Regions from separate parts of the Alcanivorax sp. IL2 genome, predicted to be linked through region 3. Evidence: predicted binding sites of a transcription regulator. Region 3 holds the regulator's gene; each other region holds the start of a gene.
The links. The regulator LexA, encoded in region 3, represses DNA repair genes until DNA is damaged. The targets are predictions, from matches to a motif close to TACTGTNTANNTANACAGTA.
Positions count from the first base shown of each region.

Region 1: a site for LexA is predicted at 2,968-2,987, ahead of ACMG4N_RS12875 (PA0069 family radical SAM protein). Genes of this name have one in related genera too.
Region 2: a site for LexA is predicted at 2,550-2,569, ahead of recA (recombinase RecA). Genes of this name have one in related genera too.

Region 1 covers NZ_CP179932.1:2,774,329-2,779,555, reverse strand. The annotation lists gene ACMG4N_RS12880 (NAD-glutamate dehydrogenase) at 1-2,797, shown strand, start outside; gene ACMG4N_RS12875 (PA0069 family radical SAM protein) at 3,004-4,059, shown strand; gene ACMG4N_RS12870 (SDR family NAD(P)-dependent oxidoreductase) at 4,228-4,989, shown strand; gene ACMG4N_RS12865 (TetR/AcrR family transcriptional regulator) at 5,221-5,227, shown strand, end outside.
Region 2 covers NZ_CP179932.1:1,699,800-1,705,026, reverse strand. The annotation lists gene ACMG4N_RS07965 (sulfite exporter TauE/SafE family protein) at 1-743, opposite strand, end outside; gene ACMG4N_RS07960 (regulatory protein RecX) at 972-1,439, opposite strand; gene recA (recombinase RecA) at 1,432-2,469, opposite strand; gene ACMG4N_RS07950 (CinA family protein) at 2,741-3,259, opposite strand; gene ACMG4N_RS07945 (WS/DGAT/MGAT family O-acyltransferase) at 3,332-4,684, opposite strand; gene rnk (nucleoside diphosphate kinase regulator) at 5,078-5,227, shown strand, end outside.
Region 3 covers NZ_CP179932.1:2,014,063-2,019,289, forward strand. The annotation lists gene rlmKL (bifunctional 23S rRNA (guanine(2069)-N(7))-methyltransferase RlmK/23S rRNA (guanine(2445)-N(2))-methyltransferase RlmL) at 1-1,741, shown strand, start outside; gene ACMG4N_RS09405 (glutaredoxin family protein) at 1,741-1,965, shown strand; gene ACMG4N_RS09410 (DUF6482 family protein) at 2,006-2,311, shown strand; gene ACMG4N_RS09415 (TatD family hydrolase) at 2,383-3,213, opposite strand; gene ACMG4N_RS09420 (DUF1499 domain-containing protein) at 3,161-3,577, opposite strand; gene lexA (transcriptional repressor LexA) at 3,609-4,223, opposite strand; gene ACMG4N_RS09430 (cyclic nucleotide-binding domain-containing protein) at 4,542-5,192, shown strand.

The DNA.
Region 1 (5,227 bases), 760 kb from region 3:
ACAGACCGGTTTGCCCTATTCGCAGAACTATATGGAACAGTTGCTGGCGGACCATGCCAGCATTGCCCGTTCCCTGGTGCAGCTGTTTGAAACCCGTTTTGACCCCGCAATCAGCGACGAGCGCCGCAAAAACGAGGGCATCAAGCTGGCCCAGACCCTGGATCACCAGCTGGACCAGGTGGCCTCGCTGGATGCAGATCGGGTGTTACGTGCCTTTCTCAGTGTGGTGCGGGCCGGCTTGCGTACCAATTTCTACCAACCGGATGCGGCCGGCCACGACAAGTCCTACGTGAGCCTGAAGCTGGACCCGAGTCAGGTATCGGAACTGCCGCCGCCGCTGCCCATGTATGAAACCTTCGTCTATTCACCCCAGATGGAGGGTATTCACCTGCGTGGTGGTCCGGTGGCCAGAGGCGGGCTGCGCTGGTCTGACCGGCGTGAGGATTTTCGTACCGAGGTGTTGGGCCTGGTGAAGGCGCAGATGGTGAAGAACGCCATTATCGTGCCGGTGGGTGCCAAGGGCGGCTTTGTGCTCAAACGGGGCACCCCGGCGGACCGGGACGCCTGGCAGAAGCAGGGTGTCACCTGCTACAAGGAATTTATTCGCGGGCTGCTGGATATCACCGATAACCGGGTCGCAGATCAGGTGGTGCCGCCGGCTGCCGTGGTCCGCCATGATGGCGATGATCCCTATTTGGTGGTGGCCGCTGACAAGGGCACCGCCACCTTTTCTGATATCGCCAATGGCCTGGCCGAAGAATACGGTTTCTGGCTGGGTGATGCTTTTGCCTCTGGCGGCAGCGCCGGCTACGACCACAAAAAGATGGGCATTACTGCCCGCGGTGCCTGGGAAAGCGTCAAGCGTCACTTCCGGGAAGCGGGCAAGGATATCCAGACAACGCCCTTTACCGTGGTGGGCATCGGCGATATGGGCGGCGATGTGTTCGGCAACGGCATGCTGTTGTCTGAACAGATCAAGCTGGTGGCGGCCTTCAACCACATGCACATCTTCATTGATCCGGACCCGGACCCGGAGACCACCTTTGTCGAACGTCAGCGGCTATTTAACACGCGTGGTACCACCTGGGAGGATTTCGATGCGTCGCTGATTTCCGACGGTGGCGGGGTCTGGTCGCGCAGTGCCAAAAGCATCACCCTCAGTGAGCAGGCCTGCGACGCTCTGGGTATTGAGCAACGCACCCTGACACCGGCGGAGTTGATCACCGCCATCCTCAAGGCACCGGTGGAGCTGCTCTGGAACGGGGGGATCGGCACCTACGTAAAAGGGAACAACGAAAGTCCGGCACAGGTGGGCGACCGGGCGAATGATGCCATCCGCATCAATGGTCGCGACCTGCGTTGTCAGGTGGTGGGCGAGGGCGGCAACCTGGGGCTGACCCAGTTGGGGCGGATCGAGTACGCGCTGAACGGCGGCTGTATCAACACCGATGCCATCGACAATTCCGGTGGCGTGCACAGCTCAGACCGGGAAGTGAACATCAAGATTCCACTCAACCAGCGGCTGCGTGATGGTCGCCTGGACCGGGAAACCCGTGACCCGCTACTGGAGCGGATGACCGATGACGTGGCAACGGCCGTGCTGCGCGATAACTATGTGCAATGTCTGGCCCTGAGCCTGCTGGAATTCAATGCCGCCAGCCGTCTCGACGAACACGCCAACCACTTGCGCACCCTGGAACGCCAGGGCTCGCTGACACGCTCGGTGGAATACCTGCCGGATGATGAAGGGCTCAGCGAGCGACGCACCCGTGGCAAGGGGCTGACCCGGCCGGAACTGTCGGTGTTGTTGTCCTACACCAAGAACGCTCTGTTTGATGCCATGCTGGCCACGGATGTGCCGGACGACCCCTTCTTTGATCAGGACGTACTCAACTACTTTCCGAGCGAGTTGGTGGAATCCTTCCGAGAGGATCTATTGGCCCATGGTTTGCGCAGGGAGCTGATTGCCACTGTGCTGTCCAACGCGGTGGTCAATCGCATGGGCTTTTCCTTTGTTCACCGTTATGCCGATGAGCATGGTCTGTCCTTGCACCGTATCGTCAAGGCCTATGCCATGGCCCATGCGGTATTCGATGGGGACCTTTACTGGGCACCGGTGGATGGCCTGGATGGCAAGGTGGACAGCCAGGTTCAGCTGCGCCTCTATGGTCGTGTCATCGGCCTGATGAAGCACGTCACCACCTGGCTGATTCATTACAAGTGGGGCCGCCGCCCGGTGGCGGAAGCGGTCAACCGTTATCGCCAGTCCATCGGTGAGCTGGAAGCCATGCTGCCGGATATCCTGCCGGGCAGTTACCGCCAGGAATGGGACCAGGCCGTGGCCGGCATGGGCGACGATGGCGTGCCGGAAAAAGAAGCTCGCCTGCTGGCCAACACCATGGTGCTGGGCAGTGCGCCGGACGTGATCGAGCTGGCCTCCCAGGCCCAGGTGCCGCTGAAACTGGCGGCGGAGGTCTACTTCCTGGTGGGCGATCGCCTGCAGATCCTCTGGCTGTTGTCCGCCATCATCGACCTGAGCGTACAGGGTCGCTGGCAGGCCCTGGCTCGCGCCAACCTGCGCGAAGACTCTTATCGCCTGCATCGCCAGGTGGCTGCCAAGGTGCTGGAACAGGAGGGCGACAATGCCGCCGCTCGCTTTGCTGCCTGGGAAGAAAAATCCAAGCGCAAGGTCGCCTTCGGCATTCACCGGCTGCAAACCCTGCAGGCCGACAGCCCCCATGATTTCATGACCCTGGCAGTGGGGGTGCGTGAGTTGCGCAAGCTGCGGAGTTTGTAGGGGGCGCAGGCACCACCTCCCCCGTTGGAGCCTTGCTCGCAAGGCGAAAGGGTTGCCCGTTTCGCCAAGTGCTGGCAGTAAATCGCCGCCATTCGCCTTGCAAGCAAGGCTCCAACGGATTGGCTGGGCAAGGTTGGTTAAAAAGTATTGAGTCCGGGCTCTTCTCGATATACTGTACAAAAAGACAGTATTCGACAGGAGCCATTATGCCTGCTGTGAACCGGGGTACCCTCAGCCAGATACCGGGGCGCTTTGCCGCCAGCCATAGCGATATGGATGATGCGCCGGTGAACCGGCCCACCCGCTATCACCATGAACAGGCGAAAAGCCTGATCATGACCAACCGCAGCCCGGACCTGCCCTTCGAGCAGAGCATCAACCCTTACCGGGGTTGCGAGCATGGCTGCATCTACTGCTATGCGCGCCCCAATCATGCCTATGTGGATCTGTCGCCGGGGCAGGATTTCGAGAGCGAAATCTTCTGCAAGGACAATGCGGCGGAGGTGCTTCGCGACAGCCTGCGCAAGCCTTCTTACCGCTGCCGCCCCATTGTGTTGGGCACGGTGACAGATCCTTACCAGCCCATTGAAAGAGAGCGTCGTATCACCCGCGAATTGCTGCAGGTGCTGGTGGATTGCCAGCATCCCTTCAGCCTGATCACCAAGAGTACCCTGGTACTGCGCGATCTTGACCTGATTGCGCCCATGGCGCGCCAGGGCAGAGCGTCGGTGGCGGTGTCCGTGACCACACTGGATAACCGTCTCAAAGGCGAGCTGGAGCCACGGGCCAGTGGTGGCCGTGAGCGTATCAAGGTGATTCGTGAGCTGAGCCGGGCCGGGGTGCCAGTGACTGCTCTGGTGGCGCCGGTCATTCCCTTCATCAACGACCATGAGCTGGAAGATATTGTCGAGCAGGTGGCCCAGGCCGGTGCTCAGCAGGCGGGTTATGTGGTGTTGCGATTGCCCCATGAAGTGGGGCCGCTGTGGGAGGAATGGTTGCACGAGCATTACCCGGAGCGGGCGGAGAAGGTGATGTCGGTGATGCGGGATCTCCATGGTGGTGCCGTCTATGACAGCCGCTGGCACCAGCGACAAAGCGGGCAGGGGGCCTGGGCGCATTTGCTGCGCCAGCGTTTTGCATCTGCTTGCAAAGCGGCCGGACTGCTTGCCCAGGAAGAGCAATCTCTGGATTGCAGTGGCTTTGTGCCGCCAGGCCCCCATGGTCAGCTCAACCTGTGGGGCGTGGCAGAAGGCATGGCCTGAAGCGATGGCGCTGTTGGAGCTTTGCTCGCAAAGTGAAGATTCCCGTGAAAGCCAAGGCTCTCCAGAGGTAGTGATAAGGCGCACTTCAGTTAAGTGACCAGTGGTTATTTACAGGGGCGGGCCTTTCCTCTAAATTAGTGACCAATGGTTACTTAATGGAGAGAAAGCATGCAAGCGGTCGTTATCACTGGCGCCAGCGCCGGTATTGGTAAGGAATTTGCCCGGCAGTTGGCGGTGGAAGGGAAAAACCTGGTTCTGGTGGCCCGACGGCTGGATCGCCTTGAGGCCCTGGCTGGCGAGTTGCGTGAGCGACACGGTATTGAGGTCGCCTGTATCGCCTCGGATCTGGCACAGCCTGACGCCTCGGCCGAGCTGGTAACGGCACTGGAACAACAGCAGATCGGAGTGACTGGCCTGATCAACAATGCAGGTTTTGGTGACCGAGGTCAGTTTGCGGATCTGGATCTGCAGCGCCAGCTGGATATGGTGCAGGTGAATGTCACCGCTCTGGTGGATCTGACCTGGCGCCTGGTGCCGGCGCTCAAGCAGGCAAAGGAGGCGTTTGTGATCAATGTGGCGTCTTCAGCGGCCTTCCAGGCTGGCCCGAACATGACTATTTATTACGCCACCAAGGCGTTTGTCTTGTCGTTTTCTGAAGGCCTGCACGAAGAGCTGAAAGGTAACGGAATCGCGGTCAGCGCTCTGTGCCCCGGTGCGACCGATTCAGAATTTGCCAGCGAAGCCCACATGACCGATACCTTGTTGTTCAAGGCCGGCACCATGACGACCGAGGCGGTGGTGAAAAAATCCCTGGCAGGGCGCCGACGCGCCATTGTGATTCCCGGCCTGAAAAATTTGTTGCTGGTGTGGATGGGCAAGTTCTCGCCCCGTATGATTACCCGCCGCATGGCAGGCATGCTGCAGGCGTAATCTGCGCTGGCATGCCCTGTGCACTCTAGGCGTCGCAGCATTGTAGGGTGGATTAGCCGAAGGCGTAATCCACCACCCTCCTGCGATCCGGACGTCTGACGTGGTGAATGAGGTGGATTACGCCTTCGGCTAATCCACCCTACGGTCATGACTGGGTGATATTTTGGGTGGGAAATCATGCTTGCATGATGAGACTCCGGCACTGATTCCTGATTCAAACAGAGGTTCCCTATGGCCG
Region 2 (5,227 bases), 310 kb from region 3:
CACACCGCCAGCACCATCACCAGCAGAATTCGCTTGAGCACTGTCGGGGAGACCCGGTGAGCGAAGCCCACCCCCAGACGAACACCGAGCAGGGTGCCGGCGGCCACCAGCAGGCCCGGTAGCCAGGCCACCTGGTCGCGGGCCACAAAAATGCCCAGGGCCAGCACAGTAAAGCTGCCGGTAATGGCAAGCTTCAGGGCATTGCCTCGCAGCATGTCATAGCGAAGCTGCCCCACCAGCACGGCGATCAGAACAAAACCCACCCCCGCCTGTACAAAGCCACCGTAGGCACCGCAGAAAAACAGCCCCAGCCAGCCAGCAACAGAATCATTGGGTTGAAGTGGCAGCTCGTCCGCTGCCGGCGACAGTTGATTGGGTTTGAACACCATGATCAGGGCCACCACCACCAGGGTAGTGAGCAGTACCGGCTTGAGAATGGACTCCGGCAGATAGGACGCCGCCAGGGTGCCTACCAGGGTCCCCAGCAGGCAGGGCACCAGAATCGCCGGCAGCGGCTTGAACGGCATGGTGCCGCGCTTGTTGAACTGGCGCACCGCCTCCACGCTTTGTATCAGCACCCCCACGCGCATGGTGCCGTTGGCCAACGCCGCGCTCATACCGCTGAGCATCAGCAGCGGCAGGATCAGCAGCCCCCCGCCACCGGCCAGGGTGTTGATAAAACCCGCCAATACACCGGCACCCAGCATGGCTGCCGCCAACCAGGGATCAGACAGGTATTCCATGAGAAGTCTCACACAAGCCGCAAAAGCGCAGGATACGCTGTGAACCGGATTCGAACCAAGCAGGAAATTTCTGTGGGACTTGCGGCGTACCGAAGAAGCTCTCTCTATGAAGGAAGATCGCTGGAGCCTTGCTGGCAAGACGAATCATCGGGGTAATGCCCCCCTCCGCTTCGCGAACTGAGCGGCAACGGCGAATTAGAGGATACGGATTGTGGGTTGAGGAGCGGACTACAGATCGTCGTCCGGAGGACAGTCCAGTGCAGCAAAACTTTGTTCGGCATCGAAGCCACGCTGTTGCAGGAAACGTAGCTGACGCGCTTTTTCTTTCTGGTCCTTGCCCGGGTACTGGCGAAAGCGCCGGGCACGCACGTCCCGAGCCAGCGCGAACCAGTCCACTTCGGCCTCTGCCAGGGCCTGGGCGATCAGCTCGTTATCCACGCCCTTCAGTTGTAGTTCCTGGCGGATTCGCAGGGCGCCCTGCCCCCGGTCGATGCGCGAACGCACAAAAAAACCGGCAAAGCGCCGGTCATCGATAAAGCCATGCTCCTCACACCAGGCCATCACCGCAGGCAGTGCTGCCTGCTCACCGAGCTTGCGGTACAGCTTGGTTTCCAGCTCCCGGCGGGCATGATCCCGACTCGCCAGCAGGCTGACAGCCCGCTGGCGCAGTTCGGATTCAGTGAGCGGTTCACTCATTGCCGGCTTCGGCTTCCTCTTCCTTGGCAGCGGGTGCCTCAGTGGGATCAGGCAGCAAGCGGGCACGGATTTCCTGCTCGATTTCCTCGGCGATGGCCGGGTTCTCACGCAGGAATTCGCAGGCGTTCTGCTTGCCCTGGCCAATCTTGTCGCCCTTGTAGGCATACCAGGCACCGGATTTGTCCACCAGACCCTGCTGCACACCCAGGTCCAGCACTTCACCCAGCTGATTGATGCCCTGGCCGTACAGAATCTGGAATTCGGCCTGACGGAACGGCGGCGATACCTTGTTCTTCACCACCTTCACGCGGGTTTCGTTACCGGTGACTTCGTCACCCTGCTTCACCGCACCGATACGACGGATATCCAGGCGCACGGAGGAGTAGAACTTGAGGGCGTTACCCCCGGTGGTGGTTTCCGGGTTACCGAACATCACACCGATCTTCATGCGGATCTGGTTGATGAACACCACCAGGGTATTGGCATTTTTCACATTGCCGGTGATCTTGCGCAGCGCCTGGCTCATCAGACGAGCCTGCAGGCCCACATGGGTGTCGCCCATTTCGCCTTCAATTTCCGCCTTGGGCACCAGCGCCGCCACGGAATCGACGATCACCACGTCCACAGCGCCGGAGCGCACCAGCATGTCGGTAATTTCCAGGGCCTGCTCACCGGTATCCGGCTGAGACACGATCAAGTCATCCACGTTGACGCCCAGCTTCTCGGCGTAGTCAGGATCCAGGGCGTGTTCCGCATCCACAAAGGCGCAGGTGGCGCCTTTTTTCTGCGCCTGGGCAATCACGCTGAGGGTGAGGGTGGTTTTACCGGAGGATTCCGGGCCATAGATTTCCACGATACGGCCTTTCGGGAGCCCGCCGATGCCCAGAGCAATATCCAGCCCCAGAGAGCCGGTGGAAATGGACGGCATGCGCTCGCGCTTGCGATCGCCCATGCGCATGACAGAACCCTTGCCGAATTGACGCTCAATCTGTGACAGCGCCGCGGACAGCGCCTTACCTTTATCGCTCATGTGACCCCTCTCCGTTAACTGGTGCGTCATTCATTGACGGCGACCGTATTGTGCCTTGCCAGATCTGACCTTTTAGTCAGCACTGACAATATGGACAGTATTATGAGCAGCTATGGCGGCTCATTGCAACCCCGGCAGCCCGGGGCTAATTGCAGGCTGATACGCGGTTAACGTCATCAGTGCGGTAAGCGGTTGATTTTTAATGCTTCCTCCCTTGCTAACAGCATCAACAACGCATGGCAAGGGAGGCGTGAAAGGCATAAACCGGCTTTCAATAGCCGGTGGATGGGAACGATTGTGGCGACTTCAGGCGCGCATTCAAGCCCCGAATGGCTTCCAGGATGGTCTGCTGACGGACGGCATCCCGATCACCCTGAAACTGGAAACAGTGCGCGTCGGCATGACCACTCGAGTGACCCCAGGCTATCCAGACCGTGCCCACGGGCTTGTCCGGGGTACCGCCTTGCGGGCCAGCGATGCCGGTCACGGCCATACTCACCTGCCCGCGGGAATGGCGAACGGCACCGAGCGCCATCTCCAGCGCCGTCTCTTCACTGACCGCACCGGTGCGTTCCAGAGTCGCTGCCTGCACCCCCAGCATGTCCTGCTTGGCGTCATTGGAATAGCTCACAAAGCCCCGCTCGAACCAGCGGGAGGAGCCGGCAAGGGCCGTCAGCATCTGGGCAATGCCGCCGCCGGTACAGGATTCAGCGGTAACCACCATCAGCGATTGCTGGATCAGCTGTTCGGCCAATTGCTGCACGGCCTGGGCGATGTCGTCGTGATGCACTGTGTCTCCGGGAATATCCTCTCAGGGAGCCTGCAAGATACCACTGCCACACAGCACCGCCCAACAAACCGGTTATTCCAGCTCGGCCAGCGAGGCCTCGAAATAGTCCAGGAAACGTTGAATATGCGGCAAGGTAACGCGGCAACCAATAACGCCGAATTCCAGGCTGTCCTTGTAACTCACCACAGTGATATTCAGCGCATAGCCATGCAGTACCAGCGACACCGGGTAGGACGCCAGCAACTCCGCGCCGTTGAAATACAAGGTCTCTTTGGGCCCTGGCACATTGGAGATAACCAGATTGAACATGGGGCTGACCCGCCCGGACAAGCCGGTCACCTGCCCCAACGAAAGCGGCATATTGGTCATCACCGTATAGGCGTCGATATCCGACTTCGGCATCTCGCCAAGACGGGTTTTCACCGCCTGCATGGATTCCTGAATGGCGACCAGCCGTCCCAACGGGCTGGCAATGTGGGTGGCCAGGCTCACCTGTACCGTGGTGATGGCATTGCCACCGCCTTCCGCCTGATCCGCACTGCGCAGGGACACGGGCACCTGGGCCACCAGCGGTTCCGCAGGGAGCGCATCCAGTGATTCCAGATAACGGCGCAAGGCGCCGCCGCACATGGCCAGAAAAATATCGTTGACGGTGCCGTTGTGTTGTTTCGCTGCTGCCTTGATCCGCGACAGGGACCAGGACTGGGCGGCAAACCGGCGAGCACCGGTGACGCGGCAGTTGAGCTGGGTCTTGGGAGCACGATAGATCGTTTTTACGTTACTTTCTTTGGGCAGGCGCAGCAGATCCACCAATTGCCCGGCGCCACGACGCACACTGCCAACGCCATCCAGCACGCCAGCCTTGGCGGCCACGGCCACGTTTTTCTTGCGCGGCTTCTTACGATTATCCCACTCCCCGGACCAGGGTGCGGGTAAACGCTCATCGGCACTGCTGGCCATCCGCGACTGCATCAGATGCATGCCCGCCATGCCATCCACCATGGAATGATGCAACTTGGTGTAAAGGGCGAAGCGGTTGCCCTCCAGCCCTTCGATCAGATAGCTCTCCCATAGAGGACGACTCGGGTCCAACCGCTGAGCATGCAGACGGGAGACCAACGCCAGCAATTCACGCACCCGCCCCGGGCGCGGCAACGCTGAATGGCGTACGTGGTAATCGATATCAAAATTCTTGTCATCCACCCAGGCTGCATCCAGCCGACCTGGCAAGCGGGACTGGATCTTCTGGCTGAAGGGCCGGCACACACCGTCCACTTCCACCATGTAGCGGTAAACGCTTTCCATATAATCGCTGGGGGCATCCTCCGGCACCGCAAACAGGGCCAGCCCGCCCACGTGCATGGGAGTTTCCCGGGTTTCCATCATCAACCAGCCGGAATCCATAATGGATAATTTTCGCGCCATCCCGATCTCCTTGTTGTTATACGCCACAGGCAAGGTTCATCCTGCGGGAGAAATCTGCCAATAGCCAAATCATCCATATTCAAGACAAAACAGCATTATGAGATTCGTTGCTTTTGGTTATTGGCCAGGGCACAGCCGTTTTCTTATTCGACGCCAACCATCCCGGCACTTTGAGATCACTGGACAAAATATCCGGCTCTGCTAATCTCGCATCATGAACCCGGTTCGCACAGTAATTAATGTCTCCGACGGCCCAGCCCCGTCCCGCACAGCCAGCGCTTTCGCCCAGGTTGCGAGCATCCCTGCCTTTCTCTCCTGACGCCGAACACCCGACGGAAACCGGGGGTTCGGCGCCCCCGGCAAACACACCCTTAACACCGTCAGGAGAACACCATGAATACGCTACCCCCAATCACCGTCAGCACCACTGACCGTGATCGCCTTTTTGCCGTGCTGGATAACTTCAAAGGGGAGTCGGACCAGATCGATTATCTTTACGATGAGTTGGCCCGTGCCCATATTGTTGAGGCTGATGCCATGACG
Region 3 (5,227 bases):
TGCCCGTGGCAGTTGCTGTATCCGGGCCCGGCTGGATCCCAATGAGGCGCATCTGTGGCTGGATCTGGCTGGCGATCCCTTGCATCGGCGTGGTTATCGGTTGGCCGGCGGTCGGGCGCCTCTGCGCGAGACCCTGGCCGCCGCCATGTTGTGGGCCGCCGGTTGGCGCCAGGGCAATCATCCGGCAGCGCTAATGGACCCGTTCTGCGGCTCCGGCACCCTGTTGATAGAAGCCGCACAGATCGCTGCCGGCTGGGCGGCGGGTGCCCAGCGCCAGCATTATGGCTTCCAGCAGTGGCGGGCGTGTCGCCGTCAGCTCTGGCAGGATGCCATGGAAGAGGCTGCCGAAAGCGCACGCCAGCCGCTGCCGGAGATGTCCCTGAAGGGATTTGATGTGGATGGCCGGGCGATCCAGCTGGCCCAGCAGAATGCCGATCGGGCGGGGGTGCGTCAGGTCATTCATTTCGAACGCCGGGAACTGGGCGCTCTGCGTTCCCGGGATTTTGCCGAGCAGGGCTTGCTGGTAGCGAACCCGCCCTGGGGCGAGCGTCTTGACGAGCAGCAACAGGCCGGCTGGCTGCATTTCGCCCTGGGCCGGTTGCTGGCCAAACTGGCGCCGAACTGGCAAGCGGTGTTGCTTGGCGCTGACGCGGAAGTCATGGATCGCTCCGGCATGGACCTGCAGAGCCAGTGGCGACTGAAAAACGGGCCGTTCAACAACTTCATTCGCCTGTATCACTCTCGCCAGCCGGCGCCGGTGGAGGTGGTGACCATCGCCGAGTCATCCGCCTTTGAGGTGCCGGAAGGGGCGCAGCCGCTGGTCAACCGCCTGCGCAAGAATGGCAAACACCTGCGCCGCTGGCTGGAACGCGAAGATATCCAGTGCTATCGCCTCTACGATCGAGACCTGCCCGAGTTCAATGTGGCCGTGGACATCTATGGTGACCAGGTGCTGGTGCAGGAATTCAAGGCGCCGAAAACCGTGGACCCGGAGAAGGCCAAACAGCGACGGGATCTGGCGGTCACCGCTGTCCGGGCGGCCTTGGGGGTGCATCGCGAACAGGTGCACCTGCGTACCCGGGAGCGCCAGAAAGGCAACCAGCAGTATCAGAAGCTGGATGGCCAGGGGCGTTACCGGCTGGTGCGCGAAGGCCAGGCCCAGCTGCTCATCAACTTGCAGGACTATCTGGATACGGGACTGTTCCTCGATCACCGTCCCACGCGGCTGAAGATTGCCGAGGAAGCCGGTGGCAAGCGCTTCCTCAACCTGTTTGCCTACACCGGCTCAGCCACCGTGCATGCGGCTGTTGGCGGCGCCAAACGCACTGTCACCGTGGATGCCTCCAAGCGTTATCTGGAATGGGCGGCCTGCAACCTGGCCGCCAACGGCTTTTCCACTGACCAGCATGAGCTGGTCCGCGCTGATACCATGCGCTGGCTGGACGAATGTCAGGAGCAGTTCGATCTGGTGTTCTGTGATCCGCCCACTTTTTCCAACAACAAGTCGCGCAGTGACTTCGTGGTGGAAGAGCACCATGGTGAGTTGATCCGCAAGATCATGCGCCGGCTCGAGCCGGGCGGGGTACTGTATTTCTCCTGCAACTACCGCCGTTTTGAACTCGACCCGAGTATCAGCAAGTGGTATCAGGTAGATGATATTTCCCGCTGGAGCATCCCGGAAGATTTTCGCCGGAATGACAGGATTCATGTCTGCTATGCCATTCGGCATGTGGAGGACTGATGAGCGTAGTGCTTTACACCACGGTGGGCTGCCACCTCTGCGATCAGGCCCGTGAGCTGGTGTCCACTGTGGCACCGGATCTCACGCTGACACTGGTTGATGTGGCCGAGGACGATGATCTGCTGGCTCGCTATGGCGAACGCATTCCCGTGCTGATGAAAGAGGGGCGGGAGCTGGGCTGGCCATTCAGTCTGCTGGATGTACAGCAGTTTCTGGCAGGCTGATTGATGCAGGCTTCACAGCGGCAAGATCATCATTGTTGCCATGGAAACGATAAGCCCCAAAAAACTGCACAAGCGCAAGGCCGATGAAGTCGAGATTTTCTCGGCCTGCCTGTCGGTGTGCACGGTCAAGGTCCGCTTCGGCGATACCTGGTACTGGGTGGCCGACGACAGCGGCAAAATTATGCGCTTTAATGGCCCGGAGCATGCCAATAACCAGCTCCAGACCCTGTCCACTGGCACGGCACATCTGCTGCATCATTCCGCCCATGCGGAAATGGTTGGCCAGCCCGAAGGGGAGGTGATCCCGCCCCTTCGGGTGCGCTTTCACTGGCGAAGCCAGAGCTGAAACGTTGCCAGGCCCAAGCCGTCGGATTGGGGGCCTCCCACAACAAAGAATGGGATCCTGGATGCCTGGAGTCAGAGGTTAGGTGTAAACAGCGCTCGGGCATTGGCAGAGGTCAACTGCGCTACGCTGGCCACATCCTGCTCCCGCAAAGTCGCCACCCGTTTGCCAATCCAGGGTAGCAATGAAGGTTCATTGCGCCGTTTTTTCGGAGGGGGTTCCGGCAGGTCGCGGGGCAACAGATAGGGGGCATCGGTTTCCAGCAACAGCCGGTTATCCGGGATATTGTGCACCAGCTCGGCCAGCGGCTTGCCGCGGCGCTCATCGCACACCCAGCCGGTGATGCCGATGTGGCAATCCAGATCCAGATAATCGAAAAGCGCCTGACGCGAGCCGGTAAAGCAGTGTACGACCGCACCGACAAGGTGATCCCGGTGGGCTTTCAGAATGGGTGCAAAGCGCTCGTGGGCATCGCGTTCGTGGAGAAACACCGGTAGCCGGTATTCCACAGCCAGGGCGAGCTGGGCCTCGAAGGCACGTTCCTGGTCCGGGCGTGGGGAAAAGTCACGATTGAAATCCAGCCCCATTTCGCCGGCGGCTTTTACGGATTTCTGGGTTAGCAATTCCCGTAGCTCCTTTTCCAGGGCAGGGGAGTAGAAACGGGCGCTATGGGGATGCAGGCCGGCAGTGGAAAACAGGTCATCGTGCTGGCTGGCCAGCTCCATGGCCAGGCGGGATTCGTCCACATTGGTGCCGGTCAGTAGTTGCCAGGTCACCCCGGCAGAACGGGCCCGTTCGAGTACCTCATCCTGATCATCCCGGAACTGCTTGTCGGTCAGATTGACGCCGATATCAGCCCAATGGGGAATGTCGGTCTTGCAGTGAGTAGTGTGAGGTTCTTTCATCAGGGGCCTGCTCCGCCAGTTGTTCGCGCAGGGATTCTACCCGACGACGGTTGGCACCTAAATCCCAGTAGCCCACTCGCGATGCGGAACGAACCTCTACCACGCCGTCTTCACGAATATAGAAGGTCACATCATCCACGAAACGCAGCAGTCGGCTGGAGAAGCGGGCCTGAATACGGGACTGGCCGACCACATCGAACTCGACGCGGTCAAGCTGCCGCAGCAGAGCCTGTAGACGAGTCATGCTGGCCTTGCGAGTTTTTGCTACTTGCAGAGGCGCTACCCGGCGATCTTCGTCTTTGGCCAGGCTGGAGACGCAGTTGGGCGAATCCGGGCAGGGAGCGAGCAGATGCGTATCGGACATGGCGGCAACACTCATAAATAGCAGAATGGCACTAGTAAGAATTCGGATCACGGATCAACCCCACGAAAATCCCCTCGATGATCAGTTGATCAGCCGGCACCTTGATGGGCTCATAAGCTTCATTAGCCGGTAACAGGGTGGCGCTGGATTTATTCAACTTTAGGGTCTTCACTGTGACTTCTTCGTCAATGCGGGCAACCACGATCTCTCCGGAGCGTGCCACGTTGGATTTGCGCACGGCAATCAGGTCGCCATCAAAGATGCCTGCTTCGATCATGCTGTCGCCCTGTACCTTCAACAGGTAAGTAGGGCGTTGCTTGAACAGACCCTGGGGCACCGGCACGGTGCGTTCCACATTTTCGATGGCCTCAATGGGGACCCCTGCGGCCACTTTGCCGACTATCGGTAATTCTTCTTCCGACCAGTAAGCATTGTCGAGCAATTGAATGCCCCGGGAGCGGTCACTGTGGAGTTTGATAAAGCCCTTGCGTTCCAGGGCTCGCAAATGGTCAGAGGCGGCATTTTTGGACTGAAAGCCCATGATGTCGGCAATTTCCGCGCGAGTGGGTGCCATACCGGTATCGGCGATACATTCGCGGATACAGTCCAGCACCTGTTGCTGGCGATCGGTGAGTTTGCTGCTCATAACCTTCTCCATGTTTCCCGCAGGATTTCGGTTCCATACCCGGGCGTCATCGACGCTTCTGGCTAACCAGGCTGTCAGCCAAGGCTGACAAACAGTGCTACAAAACCGATGCTAGCATAGGTACTGATAATATGAACAGTGCTATTTGAACAGTTGTGGTGGGCTGAATTTCATCGCTTTCGGGAGGATATCGTTGCCCTGTGACTGCGGTGGCACTAGCATAATGCAAGGAGCGTCTGGATGGTTGCGGGTCTTTGTGTTGATTCGCCCTGCAGGCAGGCTCTTCGATAATAATTCCATCAGACCTGGGGATAGTAGATGGAGCAGGCCAATAATAATGACTTCGGCCAACAACGGATCCGGCAGCTGTTATCCGGTGTTCCGTTTTTCAATGAAATTGCCCGTGACGATCAAAGCGAATTTGCCCAGCTTGAGCACAATACCCGCCTTTGGGTAGCCGGTTCCGGTGATACTGTGATTCGTGCCGGGGATGTGGATTCCACCCTGTATTTCCTGCTGCGAGGGCAGCTTGAAGTGCTGTCTGATACCACCGGCGAAGCGCCGCTTTATTACGTATCGCCGGGGGAAGTTTTTGGCACCCTTTCCATGTTGCTCGGCACCCCGCGCAGCGCCACTATCAAGGTGTCAGAGACTGCCCGTGAAGCGGTATTGGTGAGCCTGGATTTCAATGAATTCAATGAGGATGACAGCCCTTATTCGTTGACCACCCGGCTGGCGTTCTTTCACATGATCGTTCATCACATCCGCTGGACCCTGGAAGTCAAACGTATGCAGTCGCCAGATCATGAACTGGTTCAGTCTATGCGCAAACTTCCGGTTTTCCATGGCGAAAAAGGCAGCCGCGAAGAACTGGCCGCCCTCAAGGTGCAGGCCCAGGGCCTGGCGGAGCTGCTATGTCGCTGGAACGAAGAGGGAGCGGAAGGGACGGGGGCGTTGCAGCTAACGTGAAGGCAGTTAATAGTTAACAGTGAATAGTGAACAGT